One region of the Dyadobacter sp. HNCC25DJ187 genome, then DNA from elsewhere that is predicted to be linked to it. Evidence: riboswitches for the same ligand, from Rfam matches in the RefSeq annotation. Region 1 holds a riboswitch; the other holds the start of a gene.
The links. Region 1 has a riboswitch for cobalamin ahead of AC1XUE_RS22380 (TonB-dependent receptor plug domain-containing protein). Riboswitches for the same ligand answer to the same signal wherever they lie in the genome.

Region 2: another riboswitch for cobalamin. It lies ahead of AC1XUE_RS16620 (hypothetical protein); the one in region 1 lies ahead of AC1XUE_RS22380 (TonB-dependent receptor plug domain-containing protein).

The regions. Positions count from the first base shown of each region.
Region 1 is NZ_JBXHAT010000003.1:248,962-257,417, reverse strand. Features, by position in the region: gene AC1XUE_RS22385 (YncE family protein) at 1-632, opposite strand, end outside; gene AC1XUE_RS22380 (TonB-dependent receptor plug domain-containing protein) at 710-2,635, opposite strand; cobalamin riboswitch at 2,698-2,962, opposite strand; gene AC1XUE_RS22375 (DMT family transporter) at 3,473-4,399, shown strand; gene AC1XUE_RS22370 (thioredoxin family protein) at 4,502-5,050, shown strand; gene prfA (peptide chain release factor 1) at 5,177-6,250, opposite strand; gene AC1XUE_RS22360 (hypothetical protein) at 6,418-7,020, shown strand; gene AC1XUE_RS22355 (Crp/Fnr family transcriptional regulator) at 7,189-7,755, shown strand; gene AC1XUE_RS22350 (SDR family oxidoreductase) at 7,832-8,456, shown strand, end outside.
Region 2 is NZ_JBXHAT010000002.1:1,350,160-1,358,615, forward strand. Features, by position in the region: gene AC1XUE_RS16615 (TonB-dependent siderophore receptor) at 1-940, opposite strand, end outside; cobalamin riboswitch at 1,113-1,381, opposite strand; cobalamin riboswitch at 1,435-1,706, shown strand; gene AC1XUE_RS16620 (hypothetical protein) at 1,839-2,471, shown strand; gene AC1XUE_RS16625 (TonB-dependent receptor plug domain-containing protein) at 2,509-4,692, shown strand; gene AC1XUE_RS16630 (oxygenase MpaB family protein) at 4,706-5,482, opposite strand; gene AC1XUE_RS16635 (hypothetical protein) at 5,659-5,844, opposite strand; gene AC1XUE_RS16640 (hypothetical protein) at 5,974-6,123, shown strand; gene AC1XUE_RS16645 (hypothetical protein) at 6,203-7,915, shown strand; gene AC1XUE_RS16650 (asparagine synthetase B) at 8,103-8,456, shown strand, end outside.

The DNA of each region.
Region 1 (8,456 bases):
TCTACCGTTTTCACGATTTCATCTGTGTTGATATCAATGACTGTAAGAGTCTTTCCATTCGTATAATCAGTAGTTCCTACATATAATTTACCGGCATGAACCAAAACATCTTTTGGCCCTTTGGCAATATTGATCTTTTTCGTAACCCTATTGGTATTGAGATCAATCACTGCGATATACCCTGTTGAATAAGCATAATCACTGTTAGTTCCCCAGCAGGAAACATACAACTTCGACGAACTTGCGAAAGCCACGCGCATTGGATTTTCAATATCAGGAGCACCAATCGAAGCTATTTTCTCCATGGTATTGGCATCCACAATCTCCACTTTATCCTGCCCTGCAGCACTATTATCCACGGCAATAGCACCTTTGCCTTCCATAAACGCATAGCCCTGAGCTCCACCCTTTAGATTTCCCCCGTTTACGGTTGCATATACGTCCAGATCCGCCTCTCTTTTTTCTCGCTTAAAGAATGATAAGCTTCCATTGTTATCCGACCAGTTTCCTAATGTCGTTACAAAAACGCCATCCACATAATCGCCTTTTGGTGCGGGATCGCTTTGGTTACAGGACCAGACTAAAAAAGACAGTGAAGCGGCTAAAATGCCCTTAGTAAGTTGTTTTTTCATATTCATGTTCAAATTTACTGATTCATCCGGTTTTCACCGGTGTTCTGATGGTGATTTATAATGTTGATGTTTCTCATTCAGCTTCCTGCTGACTTCACAGCAGAAGATCTGTAACTCAAAAGTAAATTAACAGCAAAACTTCTTCCCGGCATGGCGTTGCTTCTTACATTCAGGTAGAAGGTATTACTGATGTTATTCACCTGCCCTTGCACCCGAAGTTGCATATTGCCGAAATTACAATTGGTTTCTGCCAAAATATTAGCCAGTATATAACTATCCAGATATAACGAATTATCGGTGCGCGTAAATCTCCTGCTCACAGCCAGCAACTGGCCGGAAAGGCGGAAATTCCGGTACGCTCCGAATAAATTGACATTACCTGAATGCTTGGGCGTGTACGTTAGCTGCTTGCCTACAATATCTACTGCGTAGGCGTCGTATACCTTTTCCTGAGAACTGCGGGTGTAGGTGTAATTCACCTTTGCGCCTGTTTTGATTCTGCCTAAAGCAGCGTTCCAGCCTGCCTGTAACTCTATTCCTCTCGCCAGCACTTCATGCAGATTCTCTACTCTGAAACTATTACCGGGATTCCAGTAACTCCAGTTTTTGATACGATTATGATAGGCTGTTGCTGAAAAATTAAACAATTGATGACCAGCTACATATTGCTGCTCTAAACCAACCTCTTTGTTAAAACCACTTTCAGGTTTGATATCAGGATTGCCCAACGCTTTCCAATAACGTTCGTTGAGTGTAGGAACGCGGTAGCTTCGGGCGAGCGATCCTTTTACCCTCAGTGTGTATCTACTCGTCCGTATCAGCGGATATTCGGCTCCCAAAGAAGGTGTAAACGGTGGCTGGAAACCTGTCACAAACGCCTGTCGAAGATTCGCAGATACCAAAAGACCTGATGCCGTTTCCCAGCGTGTAAGTATAAAGAGATCACCCCGGTTCTCTGTAATTTCAGGGCGTTCGTATCCGGCAACCCTCGTCCGAAAATGGGTAAATTCGCCTCCGCTCTTCATCTGTATAGTCCCTGCATTTCCCACATTCCAATAAAAATCCTTCTCGATTCTGCTTCCCAGCTTGTCCGTGACGGCATGATCCAGATTAGAATAATCACCCGTAGCATAGTCGATGATATCCCGCACCCAGGAAGTCCGCACCGAAAAATCATTCCATTGGTATTTCAGCATGGTCCGGTATGCCGCTGTTTGGGTGAGTTCTCTCCCGGCCTCATTTTGAGGGTTGATCGTCAGGGCATTGTCGGTAAGCCACACATGGGCAGATAATTCGTGGTTATTGTTTGAACGAAGGAAAATGTCCTGTACAAGACCTTTCTGAAAAGTACGGGTCGGCAGCAGCGGCACACCCTGGCGTAAAGGCTCAGGGAAACTGTTTTTCATACTACCATAATAGATAGCTGTTTTTCCTGAAACAGTCCAGTTGCCCATCGCTGTACCATATTTGGCAAATACCTGCGTCTGACTATTTCGAAAACTCTCCTGCTGCCTGCCTATTGACACGCTGAAACCCTGTGCAGGAGCTGCACTATTCAGTAAAATACTTCCACCTACTGCGTCTGTCCCGACTATACTCGCAGCGGAACCATACTGAACAGCAAGCTGGTCAAAACCGGCAACGGGAATGGTGGAAAAATCGGACTGCCCTAAAGTTGGAGAATTGATATTGAGGCCATTCCACAATAGCGCGGTATGATTGGCAGAGGTTCCGCGAAAGGAAACAGTAGTGAGCGCACCCGGACCGTAGTTTTTAAAAGCAAGAGCTGTATTGTAAGCCAGTATATCAGCCAGATTCTGAAATCTGAACTGCATAAGCGTAACCGAATCAATTTTCTGCAATTTCAATCCGCTCATAAAGCGCTCCGGAGCCGTTCCCCTTACTATAGCAGGAGCAAGGACAATAGAATCCTTTTGAGCAAAAGACTGGTACGAAAGAGCACAGCCAATTACACACAGCAGACAAACATAAAAACCAACCATTTTAAACACCTTTAAACCAGATAGAAATACCATAATCCGGCTCTTCCTCCGAAAGCCGTTGTATCACAAGATGTGTTCAGGCAGGTCTCCTGGCTCAGTCCGATGATCTGTTGCCTTCCCGGAGCATTGTCAAAAGAAAAAAACCGAACGAGATAATAATTCTATCATTCGCTCATTCTTTCATTCATTGTCTCCAGTGGCTACGAAGATGCAGATTCATCTTTGATGGACTGTACAGTTGCGGGGACAGCTTTCGCATTAAACGAAATTCCCTTTTAAGCTTCTTTCTCATTTAGAGAGCATAGCACCAAAACAATACAAAAGTAGTGAATATTGAGGAGCTTACACGAAACTAAGATTTATCTTGTAATAGTGATTACACAGAGAGCCACAGAGAAAATCTGATTAGCAAGTGAGAAAGATCCGATTGGAAGTATAAACTCTGTGCATCTATTTTCATCTCTATGTACGTCTGTGTAACGTAATACTTACCTCGTAGTAGTGATTGCATTTTGTCGTCTGAGCAGTACCCCTGAGTACATTAGATAGAAATTCCCTGTTACATAAAATCGCGTAGCGATGTAATGTTGGTAGAAATCTGAGCGGTTGCGGTAATTACATCTAAATCCCGTCAGGGATGTAATATCAAATACCAGGGAACTATTTCTCTACCGATGTTGCATACCTGACGGCACTTTAAGGAAATCTGCACCCCAACCTTGCTACCAATATTACATGCCTCACGGCATTTTAAAAAGGTAAACTCTGCGATTCTCTTTTTGTCTCCGTACACCTCTGTGTAACCTAATCTCTATCTTTGTAAAAATCTTATTTCCCTTGACTGCCACAGCCGACAACCGCTTTACTTTCCCAGAATCTCAGAAAGGCATTATCCTGATGCTTGGAGCGGCATTTTTCTTTTCGCTTACTTCAGCTATATCCAAGCATATCGGAAAAGAATTCCATATAGTACAGCTTGTATTTTTCAGGAACATTGTCGGGGTTATATTCATTTTATCAAGTATCCGTAATCGGCCATTAGAACAAAAAGGAGGTGGTAAACTCGGACTATTGATTTTTCGCGGTATTGTAGGTACGCTTTCGCTATACCTGCTGTTTTACGCCATCCAGACGCTGGGCCTTGGACGTGCATCCACCTATCAATATACTTATCCTATTTTCCTCGCCCTGCTATCCTGGCTGCTCATAGGAGAAACGCTGAACAAAAGAGAATGGGCGGCTATTTTCATTGGTTTTAGTGGTATACTGCTTGTCTTCAGGCCTGATCTTTCGCTGCTGTGGCGGGACAATGTGCTCGGACTTGGTAATGCAGTATTGACTGCGATCTCGTATGTCTCGATCCGCCAACTTGGCTGGGTGTATGATTCCCGCGCTATTATTTTATCTTTTATGCTGAGTGGCATACTGATGCCGATTATCTCCATGCTGGTTGGAACCTATTTTCCAATGGACGGGCTGGATTTCCTGATCGGTACATTCAAATGGCCTGAAACCGCCGGCCAATGGCTCGCTTTTCTTGCATTGGGATTGACGGCTTTGATAGGACAGAAAATGCTTACACAATCGTTCAGCTACGATAAGGCCGGACGGGTTGCCGCCATTGGCTATTCCAATATCCTTTTCTCTGTGCTGATCGGTTTTTTCATGGGAGAAGCTTTCCCATCCATTTCTTCGCTGGCTGGTATGGGGCTTATTATTGCAGGAGGGATTATGGTATCACTGGCTAAAACCAAGCAGGTATGAGCCTGTCCGAGCTAAAAACCAGGTTCATGGATGAATCCCAGGCCATCAGCCAATTAATTCAATAAAATCTGCGTTATCCACCTATACGTACAAGTTATCAACATGAAAAAGCAGTTTTCCATCTATCCGCTCATTATTCTGGTAATTGCAGTCCTAACGGGCTTCCGTTCTGATGTAGCAGAAAAACCGGCAGACGCCATTCAATGGCTGACGATCGAACAGGCTTATACCAAAATGAAGTCGGAGCCACGCAAGATTCTGATTGATGTGTATACTGACTGGTGTGGTTGGTGCAAGGTAATGGACAAGGAAACTTTTAAAAACAAAGCGGTTGTCGACTATATCAATAAAAAATACTACGCTGTCAAACTAAATGCCGAGCAGAAGGAAGCGATTACGATTGGGTATAAAAAATTTGTGTCGCAGGGCCGTACGCACGAACTGGCGCTGGCACTCACCAACAATCAGCCAAGTTACCCTACCACGGTTTTTCTGGATGACCAGTTTCAGATGATACAGCCTTTACCAGGCTATATGAAAGCGAAGGAGTTCCATGAGGTGATTACGTTTTTCGGAGAAGATTACCACAAAAAGGAGCCTTTCGAAACGTATAAAGGAAAGACGTATCCGGGATTGTACCCGGCGCGGTAATAGTTGGTTCAACCCTTACAGGGTTGCGGGTTTGTGACTAAAATTTCATGACCCCGGATTTTCATCCGGGGCTATTCATATTAAACCCTTACAGGGTTATCTCAAAAGTCCGTCGCCTTAAGTAAATTAAACCGCTTCGCCCTCCTGCATTCTTTCCGCATTTTCAGCGATACGCAGTCTTTCGATAAATTCGGCAATGTCTCCTTCCATTACAGCAGGAAGATTGTACACGGTGTAACCAATGCGGTGATCGGTAATCCGGCTCTGCGGATAGTTATAGGTACGGATCTTATCGGAACGGTCGCCACTTCCCACCATCGTCTTACGTTGTGAACTGATCGCGTCGTTATGTTTTTTAAGCTCTATTTCATACAAACGTGAACGCAGTACGCTCAAAGCCCTGTCTTTGTTTTTCAGCTGAGAACGTTCGTCCTGGCAGCTCACCACCAGACCCGACGGAATGTGCGTCAGACGTACCGCTGAGTACGTAGTGTTTACCGACTGTCCACCCGCTCCCGACGACATAAAAGTATCGATCCTCACATCGCCCATATTGATTTGTACGTCGACTTCTTCTGCCTCAGGCAATACGGCTACTGATGCTGCGGAAGTATGGATACGTCCCTGAGATTCCGTTTGCGGAACACGCTGCACGCGATGTACTCCGGATTCAAATTTCATCTTTCCATATACATCTTCACCCTCCACCTTCACGATGATCTCTTTATAACCTCCGTTGGTACCTTCCGTAAAATCCATGATAGATGTACGCCAACCCATTTTCTCAAAAAACCGTTGGTACATGCGGAACAAATCACCAGCGAATATGGCAGCTTCATCACCACCTGTCCCACCCCGAACTTCGAGAATGATATTACGGCTGTCATTAGGATCTTTTGGAATAAGCAACTCCTTGATTTCCTGTTCAAGGATCTCCATTTTTGGATTAAGCTCATTGAGTTCCTCCTTGGCCATTTCCCTTAAATCCTCATCCTTCTCGTTATCAATCAGCTCCTTGGTTCCTGCAATATCTTTTTGCAGTTTCTGGTAAATGGTATATTTATCAACGATCTTACCCAGGTCCTTGTATTCCTTACTAATTTTGGAATAGCGGGTAGAATCCGAAACGATCTCAGGTTGGATGATTTGTTGCGAAACCTCTTCGAAACGCTCCTTTATAGCTTCTAATTTATCTAGCATGATAATATGGTATCTTGGGGCATGCCCATTTGGGGCACAAAGATAAGGAATATTCAGTTTTGAATGCTGAATGACAGCGTGAATGAAATCTTCCGGTCTGGGAAATAAGGATTAAGAGCCAAAATAACCACCTTTGCATCGCATATTATTGTTCAAATTCTGTCATCATGAAATATCCAAAATACGAGTTTATACGGTCTTTTGCTTATACCGTAGCAGTGCTGGCCATCCTCAGCGGCTGCCAGGCAAAGCGGCTTGAAAATACCAAAGAACTTTCCAGGGAGATCAAGGCGTCGCAGATCAAGCGCGTGACCACCACCCAGCTGATCTATACCATCGACGAATGGGGTAAAAAAATATCCAAAATCACAGAAAAGACTCTTGAGAAAGAACTGGCCGCCAATCCTGAAAAAGCGACAGCCTACTGCAAAGACCTATCCCAAATCCCGCTCATCAGCGCCATGGAAAAAGAATACGGTGTACATATTCAGCTATTGGGAGAAGTAGATATCACCAATAAAGACCTCAATCCAAAAGAAAAAGAACTGCTGGAAGCCTACCTGTATAGTGCAAAAGCCAAGGCAGCAGTGACCGACAACGTACAACAACTAAATGACACCCTCATCGTCTACAACGTCCCCGCTACCGCCGAAAGCCCCGTCTGCAAAGCCTGTATGCCTACCCAGGAAACGCCGTTCGCCGTATGGAGATTATTGTTTAATAAAAAGGATATGATTCGGAAGTTGGATGCAAAGGCGTTGAAGGAGTGAGGGAACTTTGTTTCTTATTTAACTGCTACAAATATCGCAGTGCTCTGCACCTTCGCTCACTATACTATATCAATACATTGCCCGTTCGCCCCGATTTGCAATCGGGGGTAAAACGGCTGAGTATTTGAAAAGTGGCTATTATCTAATCCCAAATCCCTTCAGCCCCTAATGAAACAACTTACAGAATACATCCTACAATTCGGCAACCTGAGGCCTCAGCAAATCGAACTCATCACCAGAAAAGCTACGGAGATGGAGTTTCGGAAAGATGCTTATTTTTCGGAGGCGGGGCATATTCCGCGGCAGGTGGGTTTTGTGGTGGAAGGTGTGTTGCGGGGCTGTTATTACAACAACAAGGGAGAGGAAATCACGCGTTGTTTTATCAGCGAAAATAGTCTGGTAGCCGATTATATCAATTTTGATCTGAATGCCGCTTCATCGGAGTACATCCAGGCATGTACGGATTGTAAACTCATTGTATTTTCAAAACAAGCCTGGGAAGAACTCTCGCAAACGATTGTCGGCTGGGACGCTATCAAAAACAAAATGGTGCAGCTTTGTATGTACAAGAAATCCAGAAATGGGCCTGTCATTTCACAGGACGCCACTACCCGCTATCTGGAATTTATTGACAATTACCCAGCGCTTACCAATCGCATTCCGCTTGTCTACATTGCTTCGTACCTGGGCGTAACGCAACAATCGCTGAGCAGGATCCGGAAAAATATCCGGTAATCCGAATTTACCATTTGGTAAAAAATCCCATTTTGATACGCTGCAATTTTGCTTCATCAATTTAAAAATGAAACAAATGAAATCAGCACTCATTACCGGAGCCAACAAAGGAATAGGGTTCGAAACTGCAAAACAATTACTGCAACAGGGATTTTACGTTTATCTCGGAAGCCGGGATTTACGCAACGGCTTACAAGCTGTTGAAAAATTAAAATCCAACGGCTTCTCCCGGGTTGAAGCCGTACACGTGGACATTACGGATGAAATTGAGGTCAAAGTAGCAAGAGAGGCAATCGGCTCAAGAACGTCTGTTTTGGATATACTGATCAATAATGCGGGTATCAATGGAGGCAGCGCTCCTTACACGGCTCTGGAAGCAAGCCCGGACGAATTCGCTGCAGCCTTTCACACCAATGTCATAGGTACGGCCAGCGTCACAAAGGCTTTTATTGATCTTTTGCGGAGATCCGATGCGCCGAGAATTGTCAACGTAAGTACGAGTGTAGCTTCACTTTCTCTGCAAAGCAACCCCGACTGGCCTGCTTACGATTATGCTAAATACGCAGTATACGCGTCATCCAAAGCCGCTTTGAATATGTATACAGTCCATCTGGCTTATGAATTGCGCAATACGGCTTTTAAGGTCAATGCGGTGTGTCCTGGGTATACCAAAACGGATTTCACAGGAAATAATGGAGGTG
Region 2 (8,456 bases), on a different contig from region 1:
ATCCCGACTTACGATAGCCATCTGTATCTGACATTCCAAAATCGACGCGATAACGTAATTTATCATTGATAGCACCGCCAGCCCCTGCCCGGATCCGACGCGTATTAAAACTTCCGTAACTGGCAGAGAAATCTGCTTTCAAGCCTGCAGTAGGCCGTTTACGTACAATGTTAATGATACCACCCAATGCGGAGTGACCAAACAGCACAGAAGCTGGTCCTTTCAGTACTTCAATACTTTCTACATTGGCAAGATTGGTATTGGGTGCACTGGTGGAAATATTGTGGCGCTCATCACGCACTCCATCTACCAGAAGGACAAAGTTGGAGAAACCACGTATTGTAAAATGCTGAAATCCACCGTAGGTATTATTAGCGCGTACACCAGTAGTATTTTTCATGGCTTCGCCCAAATCATCAATACCGCGTTGTTCGATGGTTTTCACACCCACAGATGAGGTCGTAATGGGAAGGTCTCGCAATGGAACATCCATTTTATTGACAGACGAAAATGTCTGTACTCTGGCTGTACTCACCATTACTTCAGACAACTCGTTGGTCCGGCTGTTGAGCTGGTATTCCAGAATGGTTTCATTGTTGTTTCTTACCTCAATGTTCTCCTTACGGGCATCATATCCTACTCCGCTTGCCAGAAAAGTATATCGTCCGGCTGGTACATTTCTAAACTCAAAACGGCCTTTTTCATCGGTAATAGAGGCGAAGGAGGTATTTTCCAATCGTACATGAATCCCGGTCAGAGGTTCTCCGGATTCGGTTCTGACGAAGCCTGATACACTTCCTGGCTGGTCAGCAAATGCACCGGCTGTTACCAGCACAAAAAACAGAAATAACGTGAAATTCAGTAAATTTTTACCGTTTGATGTTGGGGAGATTTGTTTACCACTACCAGTTCGCGGATAGCAGCTTTCTTCGTTTTGCATACTTTTAACTTTGTTATAGATGAGTTAAAAGCTCCTTGCAGATTTTACCTGCTAACGCGAAGAATTAAAGAGAATGTGGAAGTTGCTTACAGGACATAAGCATCAACGGTACAAGGCACGTTGCCATGCAACCGGTTATTTCCATACCAGACTCAGCTTTATTTCGCGAAAGCATTGTCAACAAAAAAAGGCAGGTCTCCTGACTTGTAACATTTACATCGTACTTCCCGGGAGAGGTCAATTTTAAATGAGTGAATGATAGAATATCTTTTTCAAATAACTCTTCATTCTTAATTTTTCATTCATCATTTCCTCATGGTCCCAGTGTACATCTTCTGATGCAAACTTTGGTGTTACTTACAGTTGCGCGACAGTTCGTGATTTTCACACGATTCCCTATTAATTCACTGGATTAGTAAAACCCTTTTATGTTGGAAAAATATTGTAAAGAACTTTTCAGGCCGCAAAGGTAGGATTATAAATTGTGAAATGACTAGTTTTGTGCGTTGATTGGTTTGCACCCCTGGTGCGATTAATAGGGAATCCGGTGAAAATCCGGAGCAGTACCCGCTGCTGTAAGTTCATAAAAAGAGATCCTGGCGAATAGAGCCACTGGGAGGAATTAAGTTAAGAATGAAGAATTAAGAGTGAGTTCCAGAAGTTATACGTTTAACTCTTCATTCATCATTTATAATTCATTACCACCTCCCGGGAAGGCGCCAAGATCTGAACGAGCCAGAAGACCTGCCAGTTTACCATATTTCCGTTTTGCTTTCGGGAAGAAAAGCAAGTGGCATAAGGCTGGCATTTTTTGTCTGGTCTTCTCCTGCATTTCCCCCCGGCTTTACGGATAAACGAATCATCTTGCAAAACGCAAGTTATTTTATCCAAATCAAAAATGATTAATCTCTTACTGGTAGATTCATTACTGTTAGGCGTTCAACACTCGTTCGAACCAGACCACATGGCTGCCGTATCTGTATTGGCGACCGACGATGCCAAAAGTCCATCGCATCGCTGGAAACTCATCTGGCGCTCTTCCCATTGGGCTTTGGGACATTCTTTTACGCTGATCCTGTTTGCTATTTTAGTACTACTTCTCAAATCATCCGTATCCCTTGACATTTCGGATAAGGTCGAGACGCTTGTTGGTCCACTGATGATTTGGCTGGGTATCGTAGCGATCAGAAGAAACTTTAAAACACAAACTGTCGAGCATACCCCGCTCGCCGAAACCACCTGGAGCCGCTCATTTGTAGTGGGTATGTTTCATGGATTAGCCGGAACAGGAGGCGCCTGTGCTGTTGCACTTACACTTGCAGCCAGCGATGCGACAACTGCTGTTTGGATTATTGTTTTGCAGAGTGTGGGGATTATTGTCTCCATGTCGGTTTATGGCTATTTCTTTGCTTACTCCATTAACAAATTTGCAAAACGAAAGGAATTCTTCCTGACAGTCGTGAACTACGTTGTGGGTACATTTTCTATTATCATTGGCCTCATAACCCTCTATGAAGCCTTTCAGAGTTAAATATCAAATCTATCCTACCGTTATCACCAATTCATTTATGTATATAAAATTTTACAAATTCGCATTGATTAACGGACTTGCCAGTCTGATCGCAATACCCGCTCTTGTGAGTGCGCAACAGATCGTTCCCGACTCATCCGCAGAGAATCTCCTTAATCCCGTTGTAGTTACCGCTACCCGTTTTGAAACAAAGAAAGACAGGATTGCTCAGCAAATTACACTCATATCCAAGGAGGATATACAGATGACACCGTCTCTGGATCTGACAGATATCGTCAGAAAAACGGCGGCTGTGGATGTTATTCAATATCCCAACTTATCGTCGGGAATAGGTATCCGCGGGTTTCGACCTCAGTTTTCAGGATTGAATCAGCGTACGCTATTGCTTATTGACGGACGCCCTGCCGGAGCAACCAATTTATCACAGATCAGCCTCAACGGTATAGAAAGAATTGAAGTGCTGAAAGGCCCTGCATCTTCGCTGTACGGTTCACAAGCTATGGGCGGCGTTATCAACGTCATCACCAAACGATCAAAAGGAGCTACACAAGGCAATGCATTTCTTGAATATGGAAGTTTTGAAACGTTGCAGGCTGGTTTCAATGCTGGCGGAAATCTGACAAACAAACTGGATTATGACGCTTCCTTTTCCTATTTCGAACGAGCCAGAGATTACAGAATTGGAAAAAACAACCTCTTTAGGAACGCATTTGGATACTCCGATGCTCAAAAGAATTACACAGCACAACCCGTAGAATCCGTGGACGAGACTACAGCCGACGGACAACGCAGACCATTCACTCAGCTTCATTATTTCTCAGGATCAGCACGGCTTGGCTACCAGATTACAGATAAATGGAGAGTGGATGTAAGAGGCGAGCGATTCCAGGCGAAGGATGTGGAATCTCCTGGAGAAATATCGTCGGGCAGCACCGAAGCCAGTAAAAAAGATATGGATCGGTCAGCACTGGATGTAGCGCTGACCGGAACAATTGGCACACACAATCCATCACTTAAAGTGTTTGGTTCTGAGGAAAATACTAAAAACTTCACGCTTAACGTATCCGGCAAACCTGTCATACCATTCCGCTCCGCGCAAATGCATAATGCATGGAAAGGTATCCAGCTAAAAGACGTGTGGAAGATTGGACAGCACGCAGTCACTTTCGGATATGATTACCTGAATGCATCGACCACCAGTCGCCGATGGACGAATGATACCACAGAACGTGCGCCGACACAGCCTGCTTATGCGATTATATCCTCCGCATTCTTTGCACAGGCATTATTGAACTTCGGAAAATTGACCGTCCAGCCCGGTATCCGTTATGACAATATCACATTTGACGTAAAGGAAACAGCATTGCTTCCAACTTATCAGTCAGGTAAAAGAACAAACCCTTTCACCAGCCCAAGCTTGGGAATCACTTATGAATTGATCCCGTTTCTCAGACTGAAAGCAGCAATTGGTCGTGCCTTTGTGACAACCGATGCATATAGCGTGGCCGGATACAACGAAATCAGAGACTCAAGAGGACGTATTGCAGTAACTGCCGGAAACCCTGACCTCAAAAACGAAAGTAGCGTGAGCTGGGACTTGGGTTTAAGTCTGAACAAACCCAAATCCGGACTTTCGGCAAGTGCCACTTACTTCTCTACAAAAGTAGATAACCGGATCGCAAAGATCATTACTACCGTGAACGAACCTTTGCCAAATAAGGATGTTATCGTCTCCAGAGCCACTTTTGTAAATGCAGCTGATGCTGAGATCAGCGGTTTGGAAACGGAAATCAGCTATGATTTCGGTGTATTAAACAACTACAGATATGTGCTCAGAGCATTCTGGAACGGTACGTCTATACTGAACGCCAAAGAACTGATTGTGGGAACCGATGCATCTTCTGTTACGCGTGATATCCAGAATGTGGCCAGGAACACATTCAACTACGGTGTGGAATATGACAACATGAAATGGCTGAAAGTACGTCTTTCGGGTAGGTCTGTAGGTACGCGTACAGACATCGACTACACAGATCCGATCAATCCTGAAATCGAATATCCGGCCCATATGGTTGCAGATTTCACAGCCTTGTTCAGAATATCCGGCACCCATCAGATCGCCCTGAAAGTCAATAACCTGACGGACGAAAATTACTATGAGAAAAGAGGATACAATCTACCAGGCAGAGCAGTTTCAGTAAGGTATCATATTCAATTCTAATCAATTCACTGGATTAGCCGTGGGCGTATACCTCCGGCTGATCCAGTGCTATTACCTGCTGTTTGTAATCCGGTGGCAGCAGCGCATCCCGGAAAAACTTTTCTATACCCAACCAGCGGAGTGCCTTATAAAACCCAAGCACGGGAGTGAGGTAAGAAAATTGCTTCAAACCTAACATGGTTGAAACCTCATTGGGCGCAACCATGGCCTGCACTTCTTTCAGCATGATAAATCTCATATGTCCAAGATGTTTTCTGTACTGCTTGTACAAATCTTTCGTAAAATGGCCGCATTCCATATTTTCATGTAAATGTTCCTCACGCATTTTCTCCCACTGCTCAAAAGTTTGCGGCAAACCCGTAATGCCCATCCTATCTCCTACCCGGTAAAAAACATCGAAAACCTCAGCTTTTTCTTCTTCAGACAGTTTCCTTTCAAGCAATTCAAAAGATCTGATGGAGTAATCAATCAGCATAAATAAAACATCCCGATAAGCCCAATCCGGTATTGAGCTACCACGTGCATGTTCTACCGCCAGATGGATAGCCGCAATTTTGTCAATAGCGTGAAAGGCTGAAACTTCACTGGAAAAGACGATCTGCCGCGCATAACCGACCGTCGAAAATAACCTTCCCAGTGGATCCGCAGGGAGTTTTCCAGTATAGTAAAGCCAATCCACAGCCTTGTTAAGGGCAAATTCTGCGGATGCTCCTGCAAAAATAAAAAGCACTGTATCAGCCTTTCCCCATATCTTCCTGACCACCGAATCTTTTTCCACGAAATCCTCCATACAGAAAAACCATTTACCATTCAAAAAATAATAAAAAGAGAGTCCTAATCCTTCAAAAGATCAGATTCAACATTCAAATATAAAGTACTTTGCAAAACAAAGTTAAATTAATACTAAAAAAAATACCCATCAGCTGATTTGACTGATGGGTATTTTTGATCTTATATCACTTAATTTCAACTATAATAATCATTGTATTGGTCATGACCAGGCTTAAGTTTGTGTACCTGAAAGAAATCCATCACTGCGCCCACTACGATGAACGGAAGTGATATGATCGTAGAGATGATCATCGCCAGAAATAATATGATCGCCAGCCAGATTTTACCAATATTATATGAGATATTTGTCAGTAATTTCATAATTTCTACATTTTGTTTAATAATTTATTAAACTGTTTACATGTTCTTTTAAAAGATCATACCAAGGCTCAACAATTCGTTAAATATTTAATTTGTCATTTTTTAACCTGTTCGGGCATCTATTGACCCATGAGCCAACTTCTCGAATTTATTCTGCGAATGATTATGGCAATCATTCTTTCTATTGCAACTGTACTCACTGCACTCATCATGGGGCCATTTATCCTTGTCCGCTGGATCTCCAAACGGATTGATGAATTGTTAAAGTCCTTTCATTAAGCAATACGGGAAACAGTCTTTTCAGAGTAGTGTTTCATGCAAATCTTCTTTTGTATGATCACATCAGGTATCGATATCCATGCAAAGACGACGATTCATAACGCTTGGCGGCACTTCATTATGCGCTCTGCCCATACTATCATCCTCCGCTTTCACATTTATTAACAAAAACGACAGTAAAATGCCTCCATGGCTTGTCGAACTTGTGAAACGTAATGACGGTAGTGTAGAAAACTTACTAAAATCCCAGGTAAGTGATTCGAAAAGCCCTGATTTTGGAGGCGTTCCAGATGGGTTTGAAATACTTAATCCACACAGTACAACTTCACTGGTGCTGGTAGGTGCTAATGCTGTTTTCTCACCGGATTCTAAATTTTATCAATCTGACGCGCTTCTGGAAAAAATGAGACTTGCCGTTTTGTATCTTTTAAAAATCCAGCACAGCGATGGTACAATTGATTTGCTGAGTACCAATTTCCACTCTACGCCGGATACAGCGTTTCTGGTTAAGCGGCTAGCCATTGCTTATACATTGATTGAACGATCCGGTGCTGCAACGTCACATACAGTGTTGGATCCGCTTAAGAAGTTCCTTTTGAATGCCGGGGAAGCGCTGATTGTCGGAGGCATTCACACGCCTAATCATCGTTGGGTAGTAACTGCCGCGCTCACCAGACTTAACGGACTTTGGCCTGATACCCGCTATATAGACAGAGCTAATGAATGGCTTGCTGAACATATTGACATTGACGCAGATGGACAGTATAATGAAAAGAGTACTTTCATATATTCCTCACTTAGTGACCGGCTGCTCATTACCATAGCTGTAGGTTTAAATAAACCAGAACTGTTGGAAAGTGTACGAAAGAACCTGGATATGACCATGTACTATGTGCATCCAAATGGCGAAATCGTTACCGATGCATCGGGCAGGCAAGACAAAGCGGTTATTGGTACACTTGAAAATTACTACTATCCATACCGATACCTTGCCCTTCTGGATAAAAATGGATCTTACGCAGCCATGTGTAAGCTGATAGAGGAAACTGCCGGCGGAAAGATCGGTGGATTTCTTGATTATGTGCTGGCCGACTCAACCTTATGGGAAGCGCTACCAACTTCGAAAGCTCTGCCTGTGAGTTATGTAAAATCATTTCCCATTTCCGGCCTGGTACGTATCCGCAGAAACCGCAGAGATTCTACATTGATCGCCAACAATCCGGTTTGGTTTACATTTATGAAAGGGAACGCCGTCGTTCAAGGTGTACGTTTTGCTTCTTCATTCTTTGGCAAAGGACAGTTCCAGACAGCAGAAATTAAAGCAAACGGAGACTATTTTAATCTGAATCAAAAGCTTGAGGCACCCTATTGGCAACCGTATCCGAAAGATGCCATCGCACCAGACGGAGACTGGGAGAAAATGCCAAGGAGCAACAGACCACAGAGTGAAATACAACACCTGGAAACCAACATCCGCATTCGGGAAACAAAGGAAGGTATGGAGATCGAAGTGAGTACAACCGGTACTGAACGCGTTCCTGCTGCCCTTGAAATTATATTCAGACCGGGTGGCGAAATGAAAGGTGTCACCAAAATTGAAGGCAGCAAGGATTCCTGGCTCCTTACCGGAAATACAGGCACCTATACAATGGGGAATGACACCATTTCATTCGGACTGGGAATGGCCTTACATAAAAATACTGCATTAAGAGGTGCACTTCCACCTATGGACGCACCCACGGTTTTCCTGACTGGGTTTACGCCTTTCAAACATACAATCAGATTTAGCTAAACCGATTTTTTCCAAGGTATCCGTCATACACACGAATTGATTGGCAAGGCACTATCAAATTCGTATAAATCTGCTCGGTCAATTTTCAATAAAATCACTCATTATCAAACAAATAATCAGAATCAAATGATTAAATTTGACAAGCTTACTCCCAAATAATTCCTGTAATTTCCAAACATCCCGTTGTATGATGATCAGGTTTACGTTTCTCTTCGCACTACTGTTTTCCCAAAACATTTTTGCTAACTATATCCTGATCCCGATGGATAAGGCACAAAGCAACCATCTCAAGGCATACGGGCTGTCCTACATGTTATTAAAAGAGGAAATTGATGTAGACTGGCTGCTCAATTATCGTGGAGGAAGTTTTATGGTTCAGTATAGCAAAGCCGTTGAAAAAGAATGTAAGCTCAGAGCGATCCAATACGAGATTTTATCAGATGCAGACAATCAACGTTTGCTGAGCCAAATCCGCCGGCCGGATGTAAACATGGATGCTGTCAAGTTACATAAAGCGGCAAAAATCGCCGTCTATTCCCCT